One region of the Nocardia sp. NPDC060249 genome, then DNA from elsewhere that is predicted to be linked to it. Evidence: riboswitches for the same ligand, from Rfam matches in the RefSeq annotation. Region 1 holds a riboswitch; each other region holds the start of a gene.
The links. Region 1 has a riboswitch for cobalamin ahead of ACFWFP_RS20565 (ABC transporter substrate-binding protein). Riboswitches for the same ligand answer to the same signal wherever they lie in the genome.
Positions count from the first base shown of each region.

Region 2: linked by a shared signal. The riboswitch ahead of ACFWFP_RS12160 (hypothetical protein) and the one ahead of ACFWFP_RS20565 (ABC transporter substrate-binding protein) in region 1 are both predicted to bind cobalamin.
Region 3: linked by a shared signal. The riboswitch ahead of cobN (cobaltochelatase subunit CobN) and the one ahead of ACFWFP_RS20565 (ABC transporter substrate-binding protein) in region 1 are both predicted to bind cobalamin.

Region 1 is NZ_JBHXAQ010000005.1:250,329-258,011, forward strand. Features, by position in the region: gene ACFWFP_RS20550 (ABC transporter permease) at 1-521, opposite strand, end outside; gene ACFWFP_RS20555 (ABC transporter permease) at 518-1,483, opposite strand; gene ACFWFP_RS20560 (class I SAM-dependent methyltransferase) at 1,495-2,256, opposite strand; gene ACFWFP_RS20565 (ABC transporter substrate-binding protein) at 2,253-3,779, opposite strand; cobalamin riboswitch at 3,885-4,018, opposite strand; gene ACFWFP_RS20570 (SDR family NAD(P)-dependent oxidoreductase) at 4,098-4,895, shown strand; gene ACFWFP_RS20575 (acyl-CoA dehydrogenase family protein) at 5,031-6,245, shown strand; gene ACFWFP_RS20580 (LLM class F420-dependent oxidoreductase) at 6,262-7,179, opposite strand; gene ACFWFP_RS20585 (GGDEF domain-containing protein) at 7,247-7,683, opposite strand, start outside.
Region 2 is NZ_JBHXAQ010000002.1:950,568-958,250, reverse strand. Features, by position in the region: gene ACFWFP_RS12165 (ABC transporter substrate-binding protein) at 1-875, opposite strand, end outside; cobalamin riboswitch at 893-1,085, opposite strand; gene ACFWFP_RS12160 (hypothetical protein) at 1,065-2,240, opposite strand; cobalamin riboswitch at 2,395-2,599, opposite strand; cobalamin riboswitch at 2,784-2,976, shown strand; gene glyA (serine hydroxymethyltransferase) at 3,126-4,427, shown strand; gene ACFWFP_RS12150 (methylenetetrahydrofolate reductase) at 4,510-5,499, shown strand; gene ACFWFP_RS12145 (short-chain fatty acyl-CoA regulator family protein) at 5,542-6,972, opposite strand; gene prpD (2-methylcitrate dehydratase PrpD) at 7,128-7,683, shown strand, end outside.
Region 3 is NZ_JBHXAQ010000001.1:1,459,963-1,467,645, reverse strand. Features, by position in the region: gene cobN (cobaltochelatase subunit CobN) at 1-2,397, opposite strand, end outside; cobalamin riboswitch at 2,432-2,559, opposite strand; gene ACFWFP_RS06625 (hypothetical protein) at 2,616-3,098, opposite strand; gene ACFWFP_RS06620 (hypothetical protein) at 3,095-3,565, opposite strand; gene ACFWFP_RS06615 (MerR family transcriptional regulator) at 3,651-4,406, opposite strand; gene ACFWFP_RS06610 (hypothetical protein) at 4,440-5,114, opposite strand; gene cobG (precorrin-3B synthase) at 5,308-6,594, shown strand; gene ACFWFP_RS06600 (RNA ligase (ATP)) at 6,675-7,683, shown strand, end outside.

The DNA of each region.
Region 1 (7,683 bases):
TTGCCGTATCGGAAGGCGCGGCTCTCGCCTTGCATCCGCAACGCGTCCATGACCGGACCGTGGACAGTCCCGCGGGCCGTCATGCGAACGAATCGTGAGATCGGCGCGATGAGCACGAAACCGATCGCACACGCGATAGCGACCGCCGAGCCACGAGTGCGTAACGCGGCAACCATGATGATGAGCAACGAGGGCAGACACAGCAGCACATCCATCGGGCGCATCAGCAACTCGTCCACCCACGCGCGTGGCGCCGCGGCCGCCGCGACACCGATCAGCGACCCGACGAGATAGGCGATGGCGACGGTCACGGCCGCGACGACGAGGAATGTCCGTCCGCCGGTGAGTGCGGCGGCCAGCACGTCACGCCCGAGCCGGTCGGTGCCGAACGGTGACCAGTCCGACGGCCCGAACGGCGACTGACGGTGCGGTGGCGCCCCCACGGCGAGAAACGGCCCCACGGTCGCGACGAGTACCGGCACCGCGACCAGCACGCTGTAGATCCAGCGGCGCACGGTCATCGGCGGATGCCTTCGGCCGACACCGGCACCATACGTTGCCCGGCGATGTCGATGACGGTGTTGATCGCGATCGCGACGATACCGGTGATCGCGACGATCGCGAGGATGACCGGGTCGTCACGGTTGCCGATGGCGCCGATGAGCGCCGACGCGATGCCGGGCACCACGAACACCGCCTCCACGATGAGCACACCGGAGAGCAATCCGTCCCCGGTGCGCCCGAGTTCCTGCATCGCGGGCGCGAGCGCGTTGGGCGCGACATGCCGGGCCAGCAGCGACATCCGGCCGACGCCGAGCAGGCGGGCCTGGGCGATGTAGGGCTGATCCATCACATCGATGACACCGGCGCGGACCAGCCGAACCAGGGGAGCGGCGACGCGAGCGACCATCACGATCAGCGGCAGCACCAGATATTCGGGACGGTCGAGCAGGGTGTCGAGGTCGGTCCCCAGGAATGTGGCGGGCAGCAGGCCCAGATCGAGGGCGAGGTAGCTGACGAGCAGGACCGCGAGCACGAAATCCGGAATGGAATCGAGCCCGATACTGACGGTGCTGACAATCCGATCACACCACGATCCCGGTGCCGAGCCCGCCGCGAACCCGGCCGTGACGGCGACAGGAACCAGCAGCGCCAATGCCAGCACGGCCATCAGCGCGGTGGTCAGGAACGGGTCGGCGATCACGTCGCCGACCGGGTGCCCGTTGGCGTAGGACACGCCGAAGTCCCCGACCACGGCGCCGCCGAGCCAATCCAGGAAACGCTGGACCGGTGCCACGTCGAGGCCGAGCAGATGCCTGGCCGCCGCACGCTGCTCGGCGCCGAGGACGTCGTTGCTCTGCACGTCGGCGGCATCGCCGGGCAGCAGCAGTGAGAGCACGAACACCAAGGCGAGCAGCACACCGAGCTGACCGACCCCGATGACGGTGCGGCGCACGAGGAATCGGGTGAACGGGGTCGACAAGCGCACGGACGCTACCGGATACCGACCACGATGCGGTCGTCGCCGTACTGCCAGACGATCCCGGCCTCGGCGAATCCCGCGTCGCGGGCGAAGGCGACGTAGTCGTGCACGGTCGGGCGATCGTGCACGGTGTGCTCGAATCCGCCGTCGCGGGCCCGCACGAGGTCGGCGAGCTCGGGTGCTCGGTTCACCGCGTCCCACCAGGCGGCCCAGTCCTCGCCGTCCCCGGTTCCTTGTCGCTCGGCGCGGCGCGCGGTCAACGATTTGCCCAGAGCATCGAGCCCGGTACCGGCTGGGCCCTCGTACAGGTGGTCACCGTCGACGAACAACCCGCCGGGCTTCAGCGCTTGCGCGCAGGTCTTGATCAACGCACGCAACGGATCACGATTCATCCAGTGCAGGGCGGTGGTGCTGACGAACGCGTCGGGGACTCGCTCCAGATCCAGTGCGTCGAGCCATCCCTCGGTGCGCAGGTCGGCGTTCACTGTGCGGAAACGAGGGCAGGCCAACGCCGGCTCGGCGAGACCGAGCAGCAGCGGATCGGCGTCGACGCCGACAACGCGGGCGTCGGGAAACCGGTCGAGCAGCCGCTGCGACAGGGTTCCCGGTCCGACCCCGAGATCGACGATCAACAGGTCGTCGCGGTCACCGAGTTCGTCCAGCACATCGCCGATCACCTCGAATCGTTGCTCGCGGTCGGGCATGTAGTGCTCCTGCTGGCGGTCCCAGCGTTCGAGCCAGTACCGCGCCGTCGCCGCGTCCAGTTCGGTCATCGAGCGTTCACCTCGTCGAATCGGGCCCAGCCGTGCGAGTTCGGCACCGCGGCGGGCAGTTGCTGAAAACGATCACCCGCGGCGCTGTTCCAGGCGGTGTTGCCGAAGAAGACGAAGCCGCCTCGGTCGTACAGGATTTCGTGCATGGTGCGGTAGATCGCCGCGCGTCCTTGCTCGGTAGGTGTCGACTGCGCCTTGACGTACAGCGCGTCGAACTCGGCATCGGACCACTTCGTCCGATTCTGCGGCGATCCGGTGAGCAGTCGTGACGCGAAATGGTTCGGAACGGGCAGTGGCCCGGACTGGCCCATCGTGAGGTGGCCGGTGTTGAGCGCATCGGTGTAATAGGTGTCCTTGGAACCGAGGACGACGTTGACCTTCACCCCACAGCGGCTCGCGTGTTCGGCGAAAAGCCTTGCCGACTCGACGAATCCGTGCGCCACCGGCGCGGTGAACAGGTCGAACGACAGGTCACGGACCCCGGCGCGGCGTAGCAACCGGCCCACCTCGTCGGGATCGTAGGTGTGTTGGGGCAGGTCGGCGTAGTACTGGAAGCCTTTGCCGAACACATCGTTGCCGACCTCGCCGTTGCCCTCGAGCGCGACCTTGACCAGTTCGTCGCGGTCGAGCATCCGCATGACCGCCCGGCGGACATCAGGGTTGTCGAACGGGGCACGGTCGGTCTTCATCGCGAAGAAGTAGATGCCGCTGTTGGGGGTGGCCGCGAGCGTCAGGCCGGGCCTGCCTTGCAGGGTCCGTGCGGCCGACGGGGTGAGGTTGTCGGCGTAGTCGATCTCGCCGCTCTGTACCGCCGCGAGGCGGGCATCGGACTCCGCGCTGACGATGCGCAGTCGACGGATCGAGGGGGCGCCGTCCCAATAGCGATCGTTGGCGGTGGCCACGAATTCTTTACCGGCCGTGAAGGAGTCGAAAACGAAGGGGCCGGTCCCCACCGGTCGCTCGAAGTCGGTGGCTCCGTTCGGCACGATCTTGGTCCCATAGGCCGACAACGCGATCAGGAACTCGAAAGAGGGCTCCTTCAAGACGATCTCCACCGTGCGCGCATCGATGGCGCGGCTCTGGGCGAGGTCGACCTTGTCGAGTGAGGAGGCGGCGATGAACGGGCGGCGCTGCGGCGGTCCGAGCACCCTCGAGAAGGTGTAGAGCACGTCGTCGGCGCCGACGGCTTTTCCGTTGTGCCAGACGGCGTCTCGCAGGGTGATGCGCCACCGCGTGCCGTCGGCGTTCGGCTCTGCCGCTGATGCCAGGCGCGGGATCGGCGTCATCGTCTCATCGATCTCGAACAGTCCGTCGTAGACCGATTTCATTCGAGCCTCGTCGATGAACAGCGTGTTCACACCGGGATCGATCCCCTCACCGGCACCGGAGCCCTGGAAGGCGGCGGTGAAGGTGTCGACCGAGTTCCCGGACGGTGCCGAGCGGTTGCACCCGACCAGGGCCGTGCCCGCGGCGAGCGCGCCACCGAGCAGGAAGGTGCGGCGGCGCAGATTCGACGGCTGCATGGAGGCTCCTATCGCGTGGGCTCTCACGCGACGAAGACATGCGCAAACAAGTCACAACCGGTGTGGCTCGGTTCGGCGCATCGATCAATACCCACGTGATCACGACCGTTTCAACAGTTCGTCCGCAGGTATCTGGCTTCGGCTCGGGAACGAGCCTCACAGTTGCGGGACAGCCCCGGACTTGCACCGGTCTTCCCTACGGACAGGCGATATCCTACGCGGTGCGCCGGACATTGCGAGAAGCCCTGGCTGCTGCGGGTTTCGATCATCTCGAGCTGGGGCGTGTGGCGTTGTGGGTGTGATTGTTAGCGTCGGGCCATGGATCTGGGACTGGATGGGAAACGGGCGATCGTCACCGGCGCGAGCAAGGGAATCGGTCTGGCTATCGCGCGAGGGCTCGCGGCGGAGGGGGTGGATGTGGTGCTCGCGGCACGGTCGGCGCACCCGCTGCGCGCCGCCGCCGACGAGATCGCTCGGCAAACGGGACGGCGGGTGATCGCGGTACCGACCGACACCGGCGACGACGAGCAGGTGAGAGAACTCGTCGCGCGCACCGTCGCCGAACTCGGTGGCGTGGACATCCTGGTGAACTCCGCCGCCACACCGTGGAGCGCGGGCGCGGGCGGCGATCTGCAAGCCACTTCCGACGAGATCGTGCGCAGGGAGGTCGAGATCAAGGTGCTCGGATACCTGCGCACCGCACGTGCCGTCGCTCCCCATCTGGTGGCGCAGGGGTGGGGTCGCATCATCAACATCAGCGGGCTCGGTGCGCGGCAGGCCAATTCGATCGGGCAGACCATCCGCAACGTGAGCGTCTCGGCGTTGACCAAGAACCTCGCCGACGAGCTGGGGCCGCACGGGGTGAATGTGACAGTCGTGCACCCGGGTCTCACCCGCACCGAACGGCTCACCGAACGGCTCACCCGCCAGGTCGAGCAAGACGGTGGCGACGTGGCCGAGCTGGAATCACAGCTGGTCAAGAATTCGATCCGCCGGATCATCGACGCGGGTGAGGTCGCCGATGTGGTGACGTTCCTGGCCTCGCCACGCAGCATCGCCATCACCGGTGATGCCATCGCGGCCGGCGGTGGCGTTCCCGGGCCGGTCTTCTACTGACGTTCGGGATGTGATCGGGCCGATTCTATTGCTTCACCGCGGCCCGGCCGGCCCGCGATACTTGCCACATTCGGCGTCGCGCCGATTCGCGCAAGCCATCGATCTCGCCGCCGAGGCGAACCCGGGAGACCAGCGATGACCAGCACCGTCACACCCACCGTCGTGGCCAGCAGCACCTCCCCGCTCTCGGCGGCCGCCGCGCCGAGCGCCTTCTTCAGCACCGAGGACTACCACCGGTTCCACGCCCGCGCGGCCGGTTACGACGCTGAAAACACCTTCTTCACCGAGGATTTCGAGGAACTGCGCGAGGCCGGGTACCTGCGCGCCGCGCTGCCGCCGCAGTACGGTGGCCGGGGCCTGTCGCTCAGCGAATTGTCCAGGGAACAAAGGCAATTGGCGTATTGGGCACCCGCGACAGCGCTCGCGGTGAATATGCACCTGTACTGGACCGGGCCCGCTGCCGCGCTGACCGTCTCCGGCGCGGAGGACTTCAGCTGGTTGCTCGCCGCGGTCCGCGACGGCGAGGTATTCGCGGCCGGTCACGGTGAACGCGGAAACGATGTGGGACTGGATGATTCGGTGGTGAGCGCCCGGCGCCTGCCCGACGGCTCCTACCGCGTCGACGGCCGCAAGACCTTCACCTCGCTCGGCCCGGTGTGGACCTCGGTGGGTATCCACGCCCGTGACGACTCCGACCCCGCCGACCCGCGCATCGTGCATCTGTTCGTCGCCCGCGATCAGCCGGGGGTGCGCACCGAGGAAACCTGGGACACCCTCGGCGTGCGGGCGACCCGCAGCGACGACACGATCTTCGACAACGCCCGTGCCGAAGCCGCGACGCTCGCGGGAACGCACGCGCCCGGCGGTGCCTACCCCCCGCTGATCAACGGCATCCTCGGCTGGTACCTGCCGCTGCTGGCCAATGTCTACTTCGGGATCGCCCGGCGGGCACTCGATGTCGCGATCCTGCACGCCGGCACCCGCTCCTCGCTGGTCCCCGGTGTCGAGGCCCACGCCGGCAAACCGGCGGTACAACGCCAGATCGCCGAAGCCGAAATCCAGCTCGATGCCGCGTACGCACTGCTCGAGACGGCGACCCGGGACGCGGACGCCGGCGTCGATCTCGGCGTGTGGGCGGTTCCGCGTCTGTTCTCGGCGAAGGAATTCGCCACCAGGACAGCCAAGAACGTCGTCGATACCGCGGTGCAGGTGGTCGGCGCGTCGTCGGTCAGTCGCCGCAACGAACTCGAACGTCTCTACCGCGACGTGCGCACCGGACAACTCCATCCCCCCAACACCGACGTGATCCTCGACGTCGTCGGCCGCACCGCCCTCGGTCTGCTTCCCTGACCGCGACATCGATCTCTCAGAGCTGCGATTGCACCTCGGCGGCAATGAGTTCCAGGTGATCGAGATCGGCGAGGTCGAGGATCTGGAGGTAGATCCGGCTCGCGCCGATCTCGCGGTAGCGGGCGATCTTGTCGACGACCTCGGCGGGCGAGCCGGCCAGGCCGTTGCTCGCGAGTTCGTCCACCTCGCGGCCGATCGCGGCGGCCCGGCGCGCTACCTCGGCGTCGGTGCGCCCGACGCAGGCGACCAGGGCGTTGGAGTAGATCAGTTCGTCGGTGCGACCGGCTGCGCGCACCGCGGTGCGCACCCGGTCGAACTGGGCGGCGCTGTCGTCGATCGAGGCGAACGGCATGTTGAACTCGGTGGCGTAGCGGGCCGCCAGGCGCGGGGTGCGGACCTTGCCGTTGCCGCCGATGATCACGGGCACCGGGTCTTGTACGGGCTTGGGCAGGGCGGGGGAGTCGGTGAGCTGATAGTGGGCGCCCTCGAAGCTGAACGTCGCCCCCGGCTTGGTGTCCCAGAGTCCGGTGATGACGGCCAGTTGCTCCTCGAGCAGGCCGAACCTGTTGTCCGGGAACGGGATTCCGTACGCGGCGTGTTCGGCGGCGAACCAGCCGCTGCCGAGACCGAGTTCGACCCGCCCGTTCGACATCTGATCCACCTGGGCGATCTGGATGGCCAGCGGCCCCGGTAGCCGGAACGTCGCGGCGGTGACCAGGGTGCCCAGCCGGATACGGGAGGTGTCCCTGGCCAGCCCGGCCAGGGTGATCCAGGCATCGGTCGGGCCGGGCAGGCCCGAGGCATCGCCCATGGCGAGGTAGTGGTCGGAGCGGAAGAACGCGTCGAATTCGAGCTCCTCGGCGGCGCGCGCCACCGACAGCAACGTGTCGTAGTCGGCGCCCTGCTGGGGTTCGGTGAAGATGCGGAGGTCCATGATCACCATCGTGCCCGATGCGAACAGCTCCGGCGCGGCGGTGCCCCGATCTCGGGAGCGGTGGGTGCTACCGGCTGTCCTGCGGGTCGCCCGGGTGACGGTGGTCCGCCGGCGGGGTGAGTTCGTCGACCACCACCAGGTTCCCGCCGGACTGCTTGGCCCGGTACATCGCCGCGTCGGCGGATTGCAGCAGCCGGTCCGGCGTCGGGCACGGGCATCGTGGACAGTTCGATGCGTCGAACACCGCGACACCCACACTCGCGGTGACCGCCACCGTGGTCTCCGGTGGCTCGGCGATCACGCGGCACAGCCGTTCGGCTTCCCTGCGCGCGGCGGCCGCGGCGATGGGGGCGGCCACCACGAACTCCTCGCCACCCGTGCGTGCCACCACCGCCAGCTCCCCGGCGGCCTCGCGCAGCCGCCGGGCGGTCCGCATCAAGACGATGTCGCCGATCCGGTGACCCCAGGTGTCGTTGACGGTTTTGAACCGGTCGAGATCGAAGC
Region 2 (7,683 bases), on a different contig from region 1:
TCACCCCGCAGTTCCAGCTTGGCCGAGGTGGACGGGTAGAACGCCATATCGGCCTCGCCGCTGCGCACACCGGCCAGCCGGGCCTGCTCGTCGGGCACGACGCGGACCGTGACTCCCCGCAGCGGCGGCGTCCCCTCCCAATGGTTCGGGTAGGGGGCGAGTTCGAGATTGTCCGGGGTCCACGCGGTGATCGCGTACGGACCCGAGTACGCGCCCGCGCCGACGATCTTCGCCGAATCGCCGCCCGCGGCGTCCATCGCGGCGACGTCATAGATCTGCAGTGAGTTGTCGCGTGCCGCGAGCGCGGCGGGAACCATCGCGTTCGGCGCCGGGGTGGTGATCACCACCCGCGCGCCGTCGGCGGTCACCGTGGTGGCCGGGTCCAGATAGACTTTGGCCGCGGTGGATTTCGCGATCTGCCTGGTCAGCGCCGCGGCGACGGCCGGTGCGTCGACCGGCTTGCCGTTCTGGAACGTGACACCCTCGCGCAGCCTCACGACCCAGCGGGTGTCGCCGTCACGGACGACCGATTCGGCCAGCCACGGCGCGATCTCGCCCGACTCCGTGATCTGCAGCAGGTTCTCCGCCACGCCCCAGTCGAACAACCAGTTCGTTCCGGTGCCCGCCGGATCGAGACCGGCGATCTTGTAGGAGTTGTAGATCGTCAAGGTCTGGTCACCGGCTTCGCGCAGCGCGCGTGCCGCCGAGGCGGCGCCACCATCCCCGTTGTCGTGTGCGGCGCAACCGGTGAAGACCAGCGCGACGGCGAGCATGCCCGCTATGGTCGCGGCGGCGCGGAAACGGCGACCTCGTCCGATTCCGGCATGGTCGGACAGCCGCGCGGCACCTGGCCCGCGGCGAGTGAACACTGGCATTTCCCTCATCCTCGTGAAACTCGATCCTGAAGCAGCGCAGGTATCCTGGCTCCCGGATCAACGCTCGCCCTCGGCCTTCCAACCCAGGAAAGGTCGTGGCCACATGATGAAGGTCTGCTACCCGGTCACAGTTGCGGGACAGCCCCGGATTCGCACCGGTGTTCCCTGCGCAGCGAACTTAGCATTGCCTCACCGAAGACGGATCGGCTGCGTGGTGGCCTCGCGCGCGGCCCGCAGTTCCGTGGCTACCGCCTCGGTGCCTTCGGCCAAGGCTGTGGCGAGGATTCTGATCTCGGTGACCTTCTCGGCGCCGCAGGCCTGGAAGGGGCGCAGCCGCTCATCGAGACCGGGCGCGGGGGTCAGCGCGTACGGAACATGAAGCAGCGAGCAGGAACTCGACACCGCGACCGAGCCGGTGACGCCGAGCAGCGAGCCCAGGGTGCTCAGCGCCGCGTCCAGATCGGTGCGCCAGGTGTCGCGTCCGTCGACCACCCCCGCCACCACCAGCTTGCGGGTCAGCGCCGGGATCGAGGCGACGGACCGCAGTGTGGCCCCCGCGGTGAAATCCAGGGCGACACCGTCGATGCCCATGTCGGACAACGCGGCCAGAGCGCTGTCGTTGTGCCCGAACGAGGTGGCGACGAGCACGGCGGGCCGCCGCGGGGTGCCGCACAGCGCGGCATAGGTGGATCGCAACCGGGCCAGTTCGGTGGTGGTGAGATCGGTGCCGAGGATCGGTTCGTCGAGCTGTACCCACGACGCGCCCGCGTCGGCGAGCCGCGCGAGCAGGTCCTGATAGAGCGGGACCACTTCGGCGAGCCGGTCGAGCGGGTCACCGTCGGCGTGCTCGGACAGTGTCAGAAAGGTCAGCGGGCCGACGACCACCGGGCGCGCCGGTACTCCCAGGGCGGTCGCTTCGGCCAGCTCGGCAAGCAGTTTCTGAGGGTGCAGGCTGAAGCGGGTCTGCTTGTCGATCTCGGGAACGAGGTGGCGATATTCGGTGCCGAACCACTGGGCAGACCGCAGTGGGGCGATGGTGCCGGTCCCCTGCGCGGCGGCGAAGTAGCGGTCGAGCGGGTCGGCGATATCGAGCACCCGGGCCGGCAGCGCACCGAGCATGACCGCCGTGTCGAGCAGGTGATCGCGATAGGAGAAAGTGCCGACCGGGATGGAATCCAGGCCGGCCGCGGCCAGCACGCTCAGGTGGGCGTAGCGCAGTTCGCGTGCGGTGGTGTGCAGTTCGGCGGCGTCGGCGGCGCCCGAACGGTAGGCCTCGACGGCGCGCTCTAGTTCGCGGTGGGGTCCGATCCGGGGCAGGCCGAGAACGGTTGCGGTGAACGGAGTGGGCGGGACTGCCACGGTCATCGTCTCCAGTGCGGTGCGAACGGTCGCCGCCGATTCCGAGCAGCGTCGACCGTCGACCGCTGGCCGACGAGGAGATGTCGCCGTGCCGGAATGCTCCGGAGGTCGAGGAGGTCGGTCCGCGCGCCCGGTCCACGAGGCGGTGGCCGCCGGGCACGGCGTGCCCGGCACAGCGGGCAGGTCTTCGGACTCGTGAGCACCGGCCTGGCTCGGCCGACCTACTGGCCGTCGCTTCCCGGGCGGAGCCCAGTGCGTGATGACGGCGGTCGTTCCCACTCACCGCTGCGGGACAGTCCCGGATTCTCACCGGGTTCCCTCTCACCGGCCGCCGGTTGCCCGGTACCCGGCTTCGACACGCTCACGAAAGCCCGGGAACCCGGATCTTCCAGTGTGAACGCGAACCAGCTGCGCACTCAGCATAGTGGGCGGACAGGCGGGGCCGTGCGGTATCCCGGCCCCTCCGGGTATCGGGACGCGGATGGCCGTATGCTGTGCGGGCAGCTGGTTCGCCGGTGGCGAGGACGACGGGAGCCCCCGCGCCGCCGCCGGTGTCGACACTTCGCGCGACAGGACTGTCGTGTGGTGGAGAGGGAACCCGGTGGGAATCCGGGACTGTCCCGCAGCGGTGAGCAGGAACGAACGCCATCAACGGCACTGGGCTGTCCATGTCCGGGAAGCGATGGCCAGTAGGTCGGCACGGGGAGTCCCGGTCGGCGCCCGCGAGTCCGAAGACCTGCCGCTGTGCCGGGCGCGCCGCGTCCGGCGGTTGTCGCCTCGTGGATCGGGCGCACACCGGCGATCACCCGAATCGTGTTGTGCGAGTGCGGGTTCGCCGTGTTGCGCCTCTAGGGCGGCTACCGTTTGCTGCCAGTCGACGGAGAACACATCGTGGCCCGATCCGCTACCACCGCCCGCTCGGTGAATACCCAGTCTCTCGGTGAGCTCGATCCCGAGTTGGCCGCCGCGATGGCGGGCGAGCTCGCCCGTGAACGCGACACCCTCGAGATGATCGCTTCGGAGAACTTCGTGCCGCGCGCGGTCCTGCAGGCGCAGGGCTCGGTCCTCACGAACAAGTACGCCGAGGGCTACCCGGGCCGGCGCTACTACGGCGGCTGCGAGGCCGTCGACGTGGTGGAGACCCTGGCTCGCGACCGTGCCAAGGAACTGTTCGGCGCCGAATTCGCCAACGTGCAGCCCCACTCGGGCGCCCAGGCCAACGCCGCGGTGCTGATGGCGTTGATGAACCCGGGCGAGACCCTGCTGGGTCTGGACCTCGCCCACGGTGGTCACCTCACCCATGGCATGCGCCTGAACTTCTCGGGCAAGCTCTATGACGTCCATTCCTATGGTGTGTCGAAGGAAGATCACCGGATCGACATGGACGAGGTGCGTGACATCGCGCGCAAGGCCAAGCCGAAGGTGATCGTCGCTGGGTGGTCGGCGTATCCGCGTCATCAGGACTTCGCGCGCTTCCGTGAGATCGCCGACGAGGTCGGCGCCTACCTGTGGGTCGACATGGCGCACTTCGCCGGTTTGGTCGCCGCTGGTTTGCACCCCTCGCCGGTGCCGTATGCCGATGTGGTGTCCTCGACGGTGCACAAGACTCTCGGTGGTCCTCGCTCGGGTCTGATCTTGGCCAAGCAGGAGTTCGCCAAGAAGCTCAACTCCGCGGTGTTCCCGGGTCAGCAGGGTGGCCCGTTGATGCATGTGATCGCCGCCAAGGCCGCGGCGTTCAAGATCGCTGCCACCGAGGAGTTCGCCGACCGTCAGGTTCGTACGCTGTCGGGTGCGCGGATCCTGGCCGAGCGTCTGACCGGTGCCGATGTGCAGGGCAAGGGTGTTTCGGTGTTGACCGGCGGTACGGATGTGCATCTGGTTCTGGTCGACCTGCGCAACTACGAACTCGACGGCCAGCAGGCCGAAGACGTTCTGCACGAGGTCGGCATCACCGTCAACCGCAACGCGGTTCCGTTCGATCCTCGCCCCCCGATGGTCACCTCGGGCCTGCGCATCGGCACGGCTGCCCTGGCCACCCGCGGCTTCGGTGATACCGAGTTCACCGAGGTGGCCGACATCATCGCCGCCGCCCTGGCGGGCACCTCCGATGTCGAGACCTTGCGTGGTCGTGTTTCCAAGCTGGCTCAGAGCGTGCCGCTGTATCAGGGCCTCGAAGACTGGACGCTCCTCTGAACTACTGCTCACCGCTCGGTGCCCGCCGCGGCCGGGCGGGCACGAGCGAGCCGAGTACACGATGGGGCAGAGGAGACCAACCATGACGACAACCAGTTCGGGGCGGCCGTACTGCGGTGAAACCGTGGGCGGCACCGGCCATTCGGTGGCCGGGAGCCTGCGTACCCACGCGGGTGCGACCGGGCGCGTGCCGTTCTCCGTGGAGTTCAACCCGCCACGCGACGGGGCGGGGGAGGCTCGGCTGTGGCGAGCGGTGCGCGAATTCGAGCGGATGCACCCGGCTTTCGTCTCGATGACCTACGGCGCGGGCGGCTCGACCAAGGACCGCACCGTCCGGATCACCGGGGAGCTGGCCCGCGAGACGACGCTGCTGCCCGTGGCGCATCTGACCGCGGTCGGGCACAGCGTGGAGGAGTTGCGCGCGCTGGTCGGTTCGTATGCAGACTCCGGCATCCGCAACCTGCTCGTCCTGCGCGGTGACCCGCCGGGAGACCCACTGGGCGCCTGGCCCCGGCATCCCGATGGTGTGGAATACGCCGAGGACCTGGTGCGGATCGTGCGCGATCTGGGTGACTTCCACGTCGGTGTCGCCTCGTTCCCGCAGGGGCATCATCGTTCGCCGGATCTGGACCACGACACCCGCTTCCTCGCCGCGAAACTGCGTGCGGGCGCGGAGTATTCGATCACCCAGATGTTCTTCGACGTCGAGCACTACCTGCGGCTGCGCGATCGCGTGGTGGCCATGGATCCGATCGAGGGCGCCAAGCCGATCATCCCGGAACTGATGCCGATCACCTCGCTGCGCACGGTCACCCGTGCCGAGGAGCTGTGCGGTCGCCGGTTGACTGCCGCGGTCATGACCAGGCTCCGCAAAGCCGCGGGTGATGGACCGGAGGAGAACCGCGCCGCCGTGCGTGCCGAAGGCATCGAGATCGCCACCGAGATGGGGCAACGCCTGATCAGCGAGGGCGCGCCCTGTCTGCACTTCATCACGCTGAACTTCGCCAAGGCGACCAGCGAGGTGCTCACGAACCTCGGCTACGGCGTGACGGCGGCCCCGCTCGGCGCCTGACGCATCGACCACCGGGCCGATCACGCACGGGCAGTTGCTGATTCAGCTCTCGTCGCCGGTCCGGTGGTCCGCGGGCGTGTACGGAATATTGGTGGCCCGGTTGTCGTCGACCCGGATCGAACGGCCGAGCTGGGGGAAGGCGCGCTGTGCGCAGTTGGGGCGCTCGCAGACCTTGCAGCCCGCCCCGATCGGCACGGCCGTCGACTCGTCGTGCAGCGGTAGTCCGCTCGAATAGACCAGACGCTCGGCGTGCGCGATATCGCAGCCGAGTCCGATCGCGAAATCGCGTTTGGGAGAAAGAAATCCGGGAGTGCTCTCGTCGGTCGTGCGAGCCAGCCATAGATATTTGCGGCCGTCGGGCATCTCCGCGATCTGGGTGCGGATCCGCCCCGGCGTCGTGAAGGCGTCGTGCACCACCCACAGCGGGCAGCTGCCGCCGACCCGGGAGAAGTGAAAAGCGGTGGCGGACTGGCGCTTCGAGATGTTTCCCGCACGGTCGGTGCGGACGAAGAAGAACGGCACGCCGCGCTGATTCGGGCGTTGCAGCGTGGAGAGCCGGTGACAGACCGTCTCGAAACCGACCTCGAACATCGACGACAGCAGTTCGATGTCGTAGCGCAATTCCTCGGCGGCAGCGCGGAACCGGGCGTAGGGCAGGATCAGCGCGCCCGCGAAGTAGTTCGCCAACCCGATCCGCAGCAGATCCCGTGACTCGGCGGGCATACTCACGGTCGACGTGATGGCCTCGATGGTGTGGCTGTGCGACAGGAAGGCGAGCTGCGTGGCGAGCTGGAACGCGCGCTGCCCGGCCGAGAGCCTGCGCGCCAGCACGATGTGCCTGGTCGCCGGGTCGTAGACGCGTTTGGGTCCCGGATCGGCGGGATTGTCGGAGCGGATCGTGACGGTGACGCCGTATCGCTCGCTGAGCAGCCGCGACAATTCCAGGTCGAGCCCGCCGATGCCGAGCCGGTTCTCGGTGAACAGGGCCTCGGCGGCGAGATCGAGTTCGGGAATGTGATTGCGGCGGTCATAGAAGAAATCGCGCACGTCCTCGTACGGAGTGACGGCCCCGCCCAGTGGTGACTCGATCCCGGCGGCGAACTGCTCGATCTGCTGGGCGCTGCTGCGCAGCCGGCGATGCAGGCTGACCAGCAATCGAGCCGCCGCGGGGACCCGCGCGGTGAGATCGTCCAGTTCGGCGTTGGTGATCGTGGTGGCGTCCGGATCCTCCGCGAAGATGTCGTGCAGGTCGGCCAGCAATCGCGCGTCGGTATCGGCCGCGAAGAAACCCATGTCCAGATCGAAGGTGGCATTGAGTTTGAGCAGGACCGGCACCGTCAGCGGGCGCTGGTCGTTCTCGAGCTGGTTGATATAGCTCACCGATAGCTCGAGCAATTTCGCCATGGCCGTTTGCGACAGGCCACGCTGGTCGCGCAATGTGCGCAGCCGGGCGCCCGCGTACATCTTCTGCATACGGCCCAATCTAGCACCGGCGACTTTCACAACTTTCACAGATTCACAGGTCGCGTTCCGCAAATTTAGGCATTTGTGAGGCATTTTGCTGGGGTTATGCGCTGTGTAACGTGCGAAATGTCCGGTGAATATTCGACGTCTTGGAGGCCACCGCTGTGAAGCATCACCTCGTCCGCACCTACCGTTCCGCTGAGGACTTCCCGCGCACGGAGCACCTGGCCTGGCGGATCGCCGAGGTAGCGGCCGACCCGGTCGCGGTCCCGGCGGACACCGAGGAGATGATCGTCAACCGCATCATCGACAACGCCTCGGTGGCCGCGGCCTCGATCACCCGCCGGCCGGTCGCCAACGCTCGCGCGCAGGCACTGGCCCACGCCTACGGTCCGGGCGCGGCCGTGTTCGGCGTGCCCGGCCGGTTCTCGCCGGAATGGGCCGCCTGGGCCAATGGCGTCGCGGTCCGCGAACTCGATTTCCACGACACCTTCCTGGCCGCGGAGTACTCGCACCCGGGCGACAACATCCCGTCGATCCTGGCCGCCGCCCAGCACACCGGCCGCAGCGGCGCGGATCTGATCCGCGGTCTGGCCACCGGCTACGAGATCCAGGTCGACCTGGTTCGCGCGATCTGCCTGCACGAGCACAAGATCGACCACGTCGCCCACCTCGGCCCCTCGGCCGCGGCGGGCATCGGCACCCTGCTCGGCCTGGACA
Region 3 (7,683 bases), on a different contig from region 1:
GATCTCGACGCTGGTCTCACGCAGGCGCGGCACGACCTCGGTGGCGGCGAACCGCAGGATGGTGGCGACCTGGTCCAATCGCTCGGCGTCGGCGACCACCACTGCGACGTTCTCGCCCGACGATGCGGCGCGGTGTCCGTCCAGGATCGCGGTCTCGAAGTCAGCGACCAGCTGCTCGACCGCGTCGACCGACCAATCCGTCGCCTGCAACGCACCGAGCAGTTCGCGAGCACGGGCCTCGACCACATCCACGCGAACGCGAGCCTCGTCGCCGGATTCGCTGAGCCCCAACGCCTCTCGCAGGCCGGGCACATTCTGCTCGCCGCCCCACAGCTGACGGGCACGCAGCATGGCCAGCACCAGGTCGAGTTCCATCTCGCCCTCGGGTGCCTGGCTCAGGATGTGCAGGCCGTCGCGGATCTGCACGTCCTTGATCTCGCACAGCCAGCCGTCGACGTGCAGGAGCATGTCGTCGAAGACATCTTCTTCGGGCCGTTCGGCGAGGCCGAGGTCGTGGTCCATCTTGGCGGCGCGCATCAGCGTCCAGATCTGCTGGCGGATGGCGGGCAGTTTGGCCGGGTCGAGGGCGGAGATGTTGGCGTGCTCGTCGAGCAGCTGCTCGAGCCGGGAGATGTCGCCGTAGGTTTCGGCCCGCGCCATCGGCGGGATCAAGTGGTCGACGAGGGTGGCGTGCGCACGACGCTTGGCCTGGGTGCCCTCACCGGGGTCGTTGACCAGGAACGGGTAGATCAGCGGCAGATCGCCCAGCGCCGCGTCGGTACCGCAGGAGGCGGACATGCCGAGGGTCTTACCGGGCAGCCATTCCAGGTTGCCGTGCTTACCCAGGTGCACCATCGCGTCGGCACCGAAACCATCGGGCGCGGACAACCAGCGGTAGGCGGCGAGATAGTGGTGACTCGGCGGCAGATCGGGATCGTGGTAGATCGCGACGGGGTTCTCACCGAACCCGCGAGGCGGCTGCACCATGAGCACCACATTGCCGAAACGCAGTGCGGCGATGACGATCTCGCCCGCGGGGTCGGCCGACCGGTCGACGTAGAGTTCGCCCGGCGGCGGACCCCACGCCTCGACGACGGCCTCGCGCAGGTCCTCGGGCAGTGACTCGAACCAGCGGGTGTAGGTGGCGGCGCCGATGCGGATCGGGTTGCCCTCCAGCTGTTCGGCGCTCAGCCACTCCGGGTCCTGACCGCCCGCGGCGATCAGGGCGTGGATCAGCGCGTCGCCGTCCCGTTCGACCAAACCGGGGATCTCGTCGACATCGCCGAGATCGTAACCGGCGGCGCGCAATTCGGTGAGCAGGCGGATCGCGCTGGCCGGGGTGTCGAGGCCGACGGCGTTGCCGATGCGGGCGTGTTTGGTCGGATACGCCGAGAGCATGATCGCGATCCGCTTGTCCGCGGCCGGGATGTGGCGAAGGCGGGCGTGCCGCACGGCGATCCCCGCCACCCGGGCGCACCGTTCGGCGTCGGGGACATAGGCGGACAGCCCGTCGGCGTCGAACTCCTTGAAGGAGAACGGCACCGTGATGATGCGGCCGTCGAATTCGGGCACCGCGACCTGCGTGGCGACGTCGAGCGGCGACAGGCCGTCGTCGTTGGCTTCCCACTGCGCGCGGCCACTGGTCAGGCACAGGCCCTGCAGGATCGGCACGTCCAGCGCGGCGAGCGCGGCCACGTCCCAGACTTCGTCGTCACCGCCGGCCGAGGCGGTCGCGGGCTTGCTGCCACCCGCCGCGAGGACGGTCACCACGAGGGCGTCGGCGCGGCCGAGCAGGGTGAGGAGCTCGGATTCGGCGGTGCGCAGCGAAGCCGCGTAGACCGGGAGCGGGCGAGCGCCCTTGGCCTCGATCGCCTTGCACAGCGCCTCGATGTAGGCGGTGTTGCCCGCGAGATGCTGGGCGCGGTAGTAGACCACGGCGACGGTCGGAGCGTGCGGTTCGAGGATCCGCGGGGACCGGTCGAGCTCACCCCAGGTGGGCAGCTGCGCGGGCGGTTCGAAACCGTGACCGGTCAGCAACACGGTGTCGGACAGGAAGTTGTGCAGCTGCAGCAGGTTCTCGGCGCCGCCCGCGGCGAGGTAGTTGTGCGCGTCGGCCGCGACACCGACCGGCACCGTCGAGCATTCCATCAGCTCGGCGTCGGGGGCGATCTCACCACCCAGCGCCACCATCGGCACGCCGCTGGCCCGGATCGCGTCGAGGCCCTCTTCCCAGGCGCGCTTGCCGCCGAGGATTCGCACGATCACCAGATCAGCGCCGTCGAGAAGTCCCGGCAGATCCTCCACGAGCAGCCGCGCGGGATTGCCCCAGCGGTACTCGGCGCCGCTCGCGCGCGCGCTCAGCAGGTCGGTGTCGGAGGTGGACAGCAGCAGGATCACAGGGTGAGACCTTCCTCGGGTTACGCGCCCATCGGGGTGTGCGGTGCTCGCCGGGGAGGGTCTGGCTGTTCACAGTGGCGCGACCGCACCGGATTTCCACCGGTTTCCTCGACGCCCGCCGAGCAAGACGATGCTACTGGGCCCGCCGCGCCCGCAACTTTCCAGCCCGCTTCCCGCCGTTGGACAATTGATCAGCGGTGCTCAGCCGGTCGCTGTCGTCAATGGGTGGGTCGCCGGGCGGTGTCTTCGGCCGCGATGGACGCGGCGAGCTCGGTGACGACGCCGCGGATCAGCGCGCCGTAGTCGTCGTTCGGGAGGATATCGAGGCGCTCGCGGGCGGCGGCCAGGTGACGGGTGGCGGCGGGGAATGCGCCGAGGCGGCGGAAGTTGTCGGCGAGATTCAGGTGCAGCGAGGGGTAGAGGCCGGCGACCTGGAGGCCCGCGTGGTGGTCGTTCAGGCGGGTGTCGGTCAGAGCGTCGGCGGCGTCGAGAGCTCGGACGTCCCACACCAGGGCTTCGGCCGGGTCGTCGTAGGCGTCGGCCAGGTAGTGGGCGAGCGTGCAGCGGTGCAGTGGGTCACCGGCGGGGCCGATCTCGGCCCAGACCTCGAGCAGAGCCGTGCGGGCACGGTCGGCGTCGCCGGTGCGGAAGTCGGTGACCCCCTGGGTGATTCGGGTCATGATCGGGTCGGCGGTGGTCATCGGGAGGTCTCCTCGGCGGGTTCGGGTTTGCACGGCATGGCCAGCGTCGACAAGTCGCCGTCGTCGGCGGAGCGGATCAGAACAGGCTGATCGGGGGCGATGAGGTCGAGCATCACGTCGGGTCCGACGGCGGTGGCGACGGCCGGGTAGAGGGTGGTGACGGCGAAATGGATCGCCATGGCAGGGCCGGTGGCTCTCGCCTGCGGGATGTGCTGGGCCGCACCCGGTTCCGGCGCCTCGCGCCCTGCCGCCGCAGTACTCGAAATCTCCTGCGCGACAAAGTCGCCCGTTGTGCCGGTGCCGGTCAAGGCGCGCTCCGTCCACGAGCTCGAGGCCGTCACGGACACGGTGCCGGCGCAGGTCGTGTGCAGGACCACCGTGGGCGAGTCGGCGTGTTCCATGGCGTCGAGCAGCGCCGCGCGAGCGAGGACGACCCGCGTCCGCACCGGGGCGAGCGCGGCCAGCATCGCTCGGTAGTCGGGGAAGTCGTGGGTCGATCGGCGGCAGCGGCGTCGGGTGCCGTCCGGCTGGGCGGTGTGGTGCGTCGTCGGCTCACCGACTCCCCCGGTGCGGTCTCGGTCGCCTGAATCCGGTGTGGCCGTGCGGAATTCGACGTTGTCGCGGTGGGGGCGGGATCGCGACAGCGTGCCGGCGACGCAACCAGGACGCGGCCGCACGGAGGTCGTCGGCGTTCACTGTCGCGTCCCAGACCGCGGCGCCGACGCGGGTGGGGCGGACGGTGCGGGTCGCCAGACGACAGCGGTCCGTCGCGGTGAGGATCAGCTGCTGTCCGTCGGTCTCGAACAGAATCGTGTCGAGTACCGCCAGATCCGGATCGACGACCGTGGCCGTCGCGACCTGGTCGATCGCCGCCGCCAGCACCGGCCCGCTCACCCACACGTCGTCGCGCGTTCCCGAGATCTGGTCGCGCTGCTCGTTCCCACCGAATCCGGACGCCGATCCATGGGCGGCCAGCAGGGCGCCGCGGGCGGCCGCGGCGGCGGCGCGGACCTCGCCCCGGTGCCGGTCCAAGTCGGCGAGGTGCTCGTCGAGGAGGACGAGCGCGCGGGCGGGGTCGGGTTCGGCGAGCAGGGCGGTCACCGCGGGCAGCGGCATGTCCAGAGCGCGCAGGTGACGCAGAAGGCGGGCGGGAGCGGACTGCTCCGGGGCGTAGTAGCGGTAGCCGGTGACCTCGTCGACGACGGCGGGGGCGAGGATGCCGGCGTCCGCGTAGAAGCGCAGGGCACTGGCGCTCAGGCCGCAGGCGCGGGCGAAGGCTCCGATGGTGATCAGCTCGGTGTCGGGCACCGGTTCATGATCGGGGTTCGAGTGAGTCGAAGGTCAAGTCGTCGATCGGTCGGTGCCCGCGGCGACCATCTCCGGGGAACCCGTACCGAGATTGCGGTACACGTTCGCGATCACCAGCTGACCGAGGGCGTTGTTGCCGACGCCACCGATCACCGCACCGATACCCGCCGGGATCAGGGTGCCGAACAACAGCAGCGTGCGTTTGACCAGGTAGTTGACGATGAACCGTTTGGCCGGGGAGTCGGGCATGCTCGCCAGGCCGGGGATGTGGTCGGTGACGACCGAGAGCCACTGGCCCGTCTTGTGTCCCGCGGTCTCGTCGAGCACCTTGGTGCCCGCGTCGCCGAGCACGACCTTCGACACCAGGTGCGCTTGCCGCGAGTCGTCAGGATCGAGACCGTACGCCGCGGCGGCGCCGACCGACAGCACCGACGACGCCTCCAGGAACACGACGGTGTCCACACCGGTCGCGGCCAGACCGAGCACCGTGCCCACCCCGGGCACCGCCGCGGTGAGCCCCACCGCGACGCCGCTGGCGGTGACGACCACCAGGTACTGGCGCGAGAGCCGCTGCACGATCTCCACCGGCGCGTCTTGCGGGTGCCTGCGGCCCAACCAGTCGACGTAGCGGTGCACCACCGGCGCCTGCGCCTGTGCGACCCTGTCGAGCGCGGGAACGACACGCTTGTCCACGAATTGACGCAGCATGCGGCGACTCTCCTGTCAGTACCGGGCTGGCGAAGGATCCGCCACTCACCCTAGCGACTACCCGCGAATCGCCCCGTCACGCGAGAGGGCCTCGTCACATTCGCAGGGCCGCGCGGGCGCGCTGGGCGCGGTGAGCGGCAGCCCCTCACGGTGCAGTACGGGGCGTCGCGGATGCGTCGTAGGCTTGAGCATCATGACCAGGAGCGCGCCCGATTCTTGCCCAGGGGTTCTGCGGTTGCATCACGCTGCCGACGGGCCGCTGGCGCGGATCCGCGTGCCGGGCGGGCGGTTGTCCTCCGCGCAGCTGCAGGCATTGGCCGACGCGGCGCGTGACCTGGGCAACGGGAACCTCGAGCTGACCTCGCGGGGAAACATCCAGCTGCGGCAGGTGCGTGATGCCTCCGAACTCGCGCAACGGCTGGGCGCGGCGGGACTGTTGCCCAGCGAGACCCACGAGCGGGTCCGCAATATCGTGGCCTCCCCGCTGTCCGGGCGACTCGGCGGGTTCGCGGACGTGCACGGGCTCGCGATCGACCTCGACGCCGGATTGCGCGCCGATCCGCAGCTGGCGCAGCTGCCGGGGCGCGTGCTGTTCACCCTCGACGACGGACGCGGTGATGTGAGCACGCTGCACGGTGACATCGGTGTGCAGGCGGTGGGCGCCGACGAGTTCGCGCTGCTGCTGGCGGGCGCCGACACCGGGCTTCGGGTCACTGCGGGCGAAGCGGTCGACGTGATGCTCGACGCGGCGCGCGGATTTCTCGATCTGCGAGGAACCAGCGAGTCGGGGCAGTGGCGGCTGCACGAGATCGCGGGCGGGGTCGAATCGGTGGTCGAGACCCTCGACCGCTCGCCCGTCGGCGAACCGCTCGAACTCGGTGCGACACACGCTGTTCCGATCGGCTGGCTCGATCAGGAGGACGGCCTCGTCACGCTCGGCGCCGGGGTGCCGCTGGGCACGTTATCGGCCAGGACGACCGAATTCCTCGCCGCTGTCGAACGGCCCGTCCTCGTCACCCCCTGGCGCAGCCTGGTGATCACCGACCTCGACGAGGGACCCGCCGAAACCGTGGTGCGCGTACTGGCGCCGATGGGTCTGATCTTCGACGCGAATTCGCCGTGGTTGCAGGTCAGCGCGTGTGCCGGACGCCCCGGCTGCGCGAAATCGCGCACCGATGTCCGCGCCGACCTGGCCGCCGCCGTCGCATCCGATCGGGTCCTGCCCGAGGCGGCCGGACTCGCGGCGCCGGCCGAGAACACGGCCACACCGGCCGATTCCGAGACCGGCACCGCGACTGTGGCTTTCGAGCCGAGCAGGCCCACGATCGAACTCGTCGCGGCCGAATCCGTCACCGTCGCGGGTCGCCAGCACTGGTCGGGATGCGATCGGCGCTGTGGTCGCCCACGCGGACCCGTGACCGATGTCGTCGCCACCGATCACGGCTATCGCGTCGAGACCGGCGACCCGACCACGCCCTGACCCGCTCCAGCCGAGCGAAACTCGATCGACGGTCGCGGAATCCTTTCGTACTCTTGCCTTCTCACCACGAGGGGGTTTCCATGTCCACACTGCAGGTGACGGCCGAACGGCTCGTCGTCGTGCCACATCCGAATGCCGATCGGCTCGAGCTTGCCCAGGTGGGCTTGTACCGGGCCGTGGTCGCCAGAGGTCAGTTCACGACGGGGGATCACGCGGTCTACATTCCGGAACAGTCGGTGCTGCCCGACGAGCTGATCGCCGAGCTCGGCCTCACCGGGAAACTCGCGGGCTCGTCGCGCAACCGGGTGAAGGCGGTCCGGTTGCGTGGCGAGGTGTCACAGGGCATCGTGTGCGCCCCTGGCGCGTTGGACGGGGTGGATCTCGCGGCGGCCGCGCTCGCGCGGACCGACTTCGCCGAGTCGCTCGGGATCGTGAAATGGGTTCCGCCGGTACCGGTCTCGATGTCGGGGCAGGTCGAGCCCGCGCCGGATCTGCTGCGCTGGGTCGAGGTCGAGAACATCAAGCGGTTTCCCGATATCTTCACGCCCGGGGAACCGGTGGTGGCGACCGAGAAGATCCACGGCACCGCCTGCCTGCTCACCCATGTGCGCGACGGTGACCGAATTCTGGTGTCGTCCAAGGGAGTCGGTGGCCGGTCGCTGTCGCTGACCGAGGCCGACGGCAACCTGTACTGGCGCGCGATCCGCGCCCACCGGCTCGACGAGACCGCTCGCAAACTCGCCGCCGCGCTCGACGCGGATCGCATCGGCCTGTTCGGTGAGGTGTACGGCGCGGGCGTGCAGGACCTACACTACGGCGCGTCCGCCGCGCACGACGAGACGCTCGGCTTCGGGCTGTTCGACATCGCGGTGGACGCGGGCGCGGCGCCGGTCCGCTGGCTCGGCCATCACGAGATCAGCGCCCTGCTCGACGATCTCGGCCTCTCCGTCTCACGCGTGCCGGTCCTCTACGAGGGGCCCTACGACGCGGAGTTGCTCATGGAGTCGGCCGAGGGCGCCGAAACGGTCAGCGGGGCGGGCGCCAACATCCGCGAGGGCTTGGTGGTGCGACCTGCCTCCGAACGCCAGT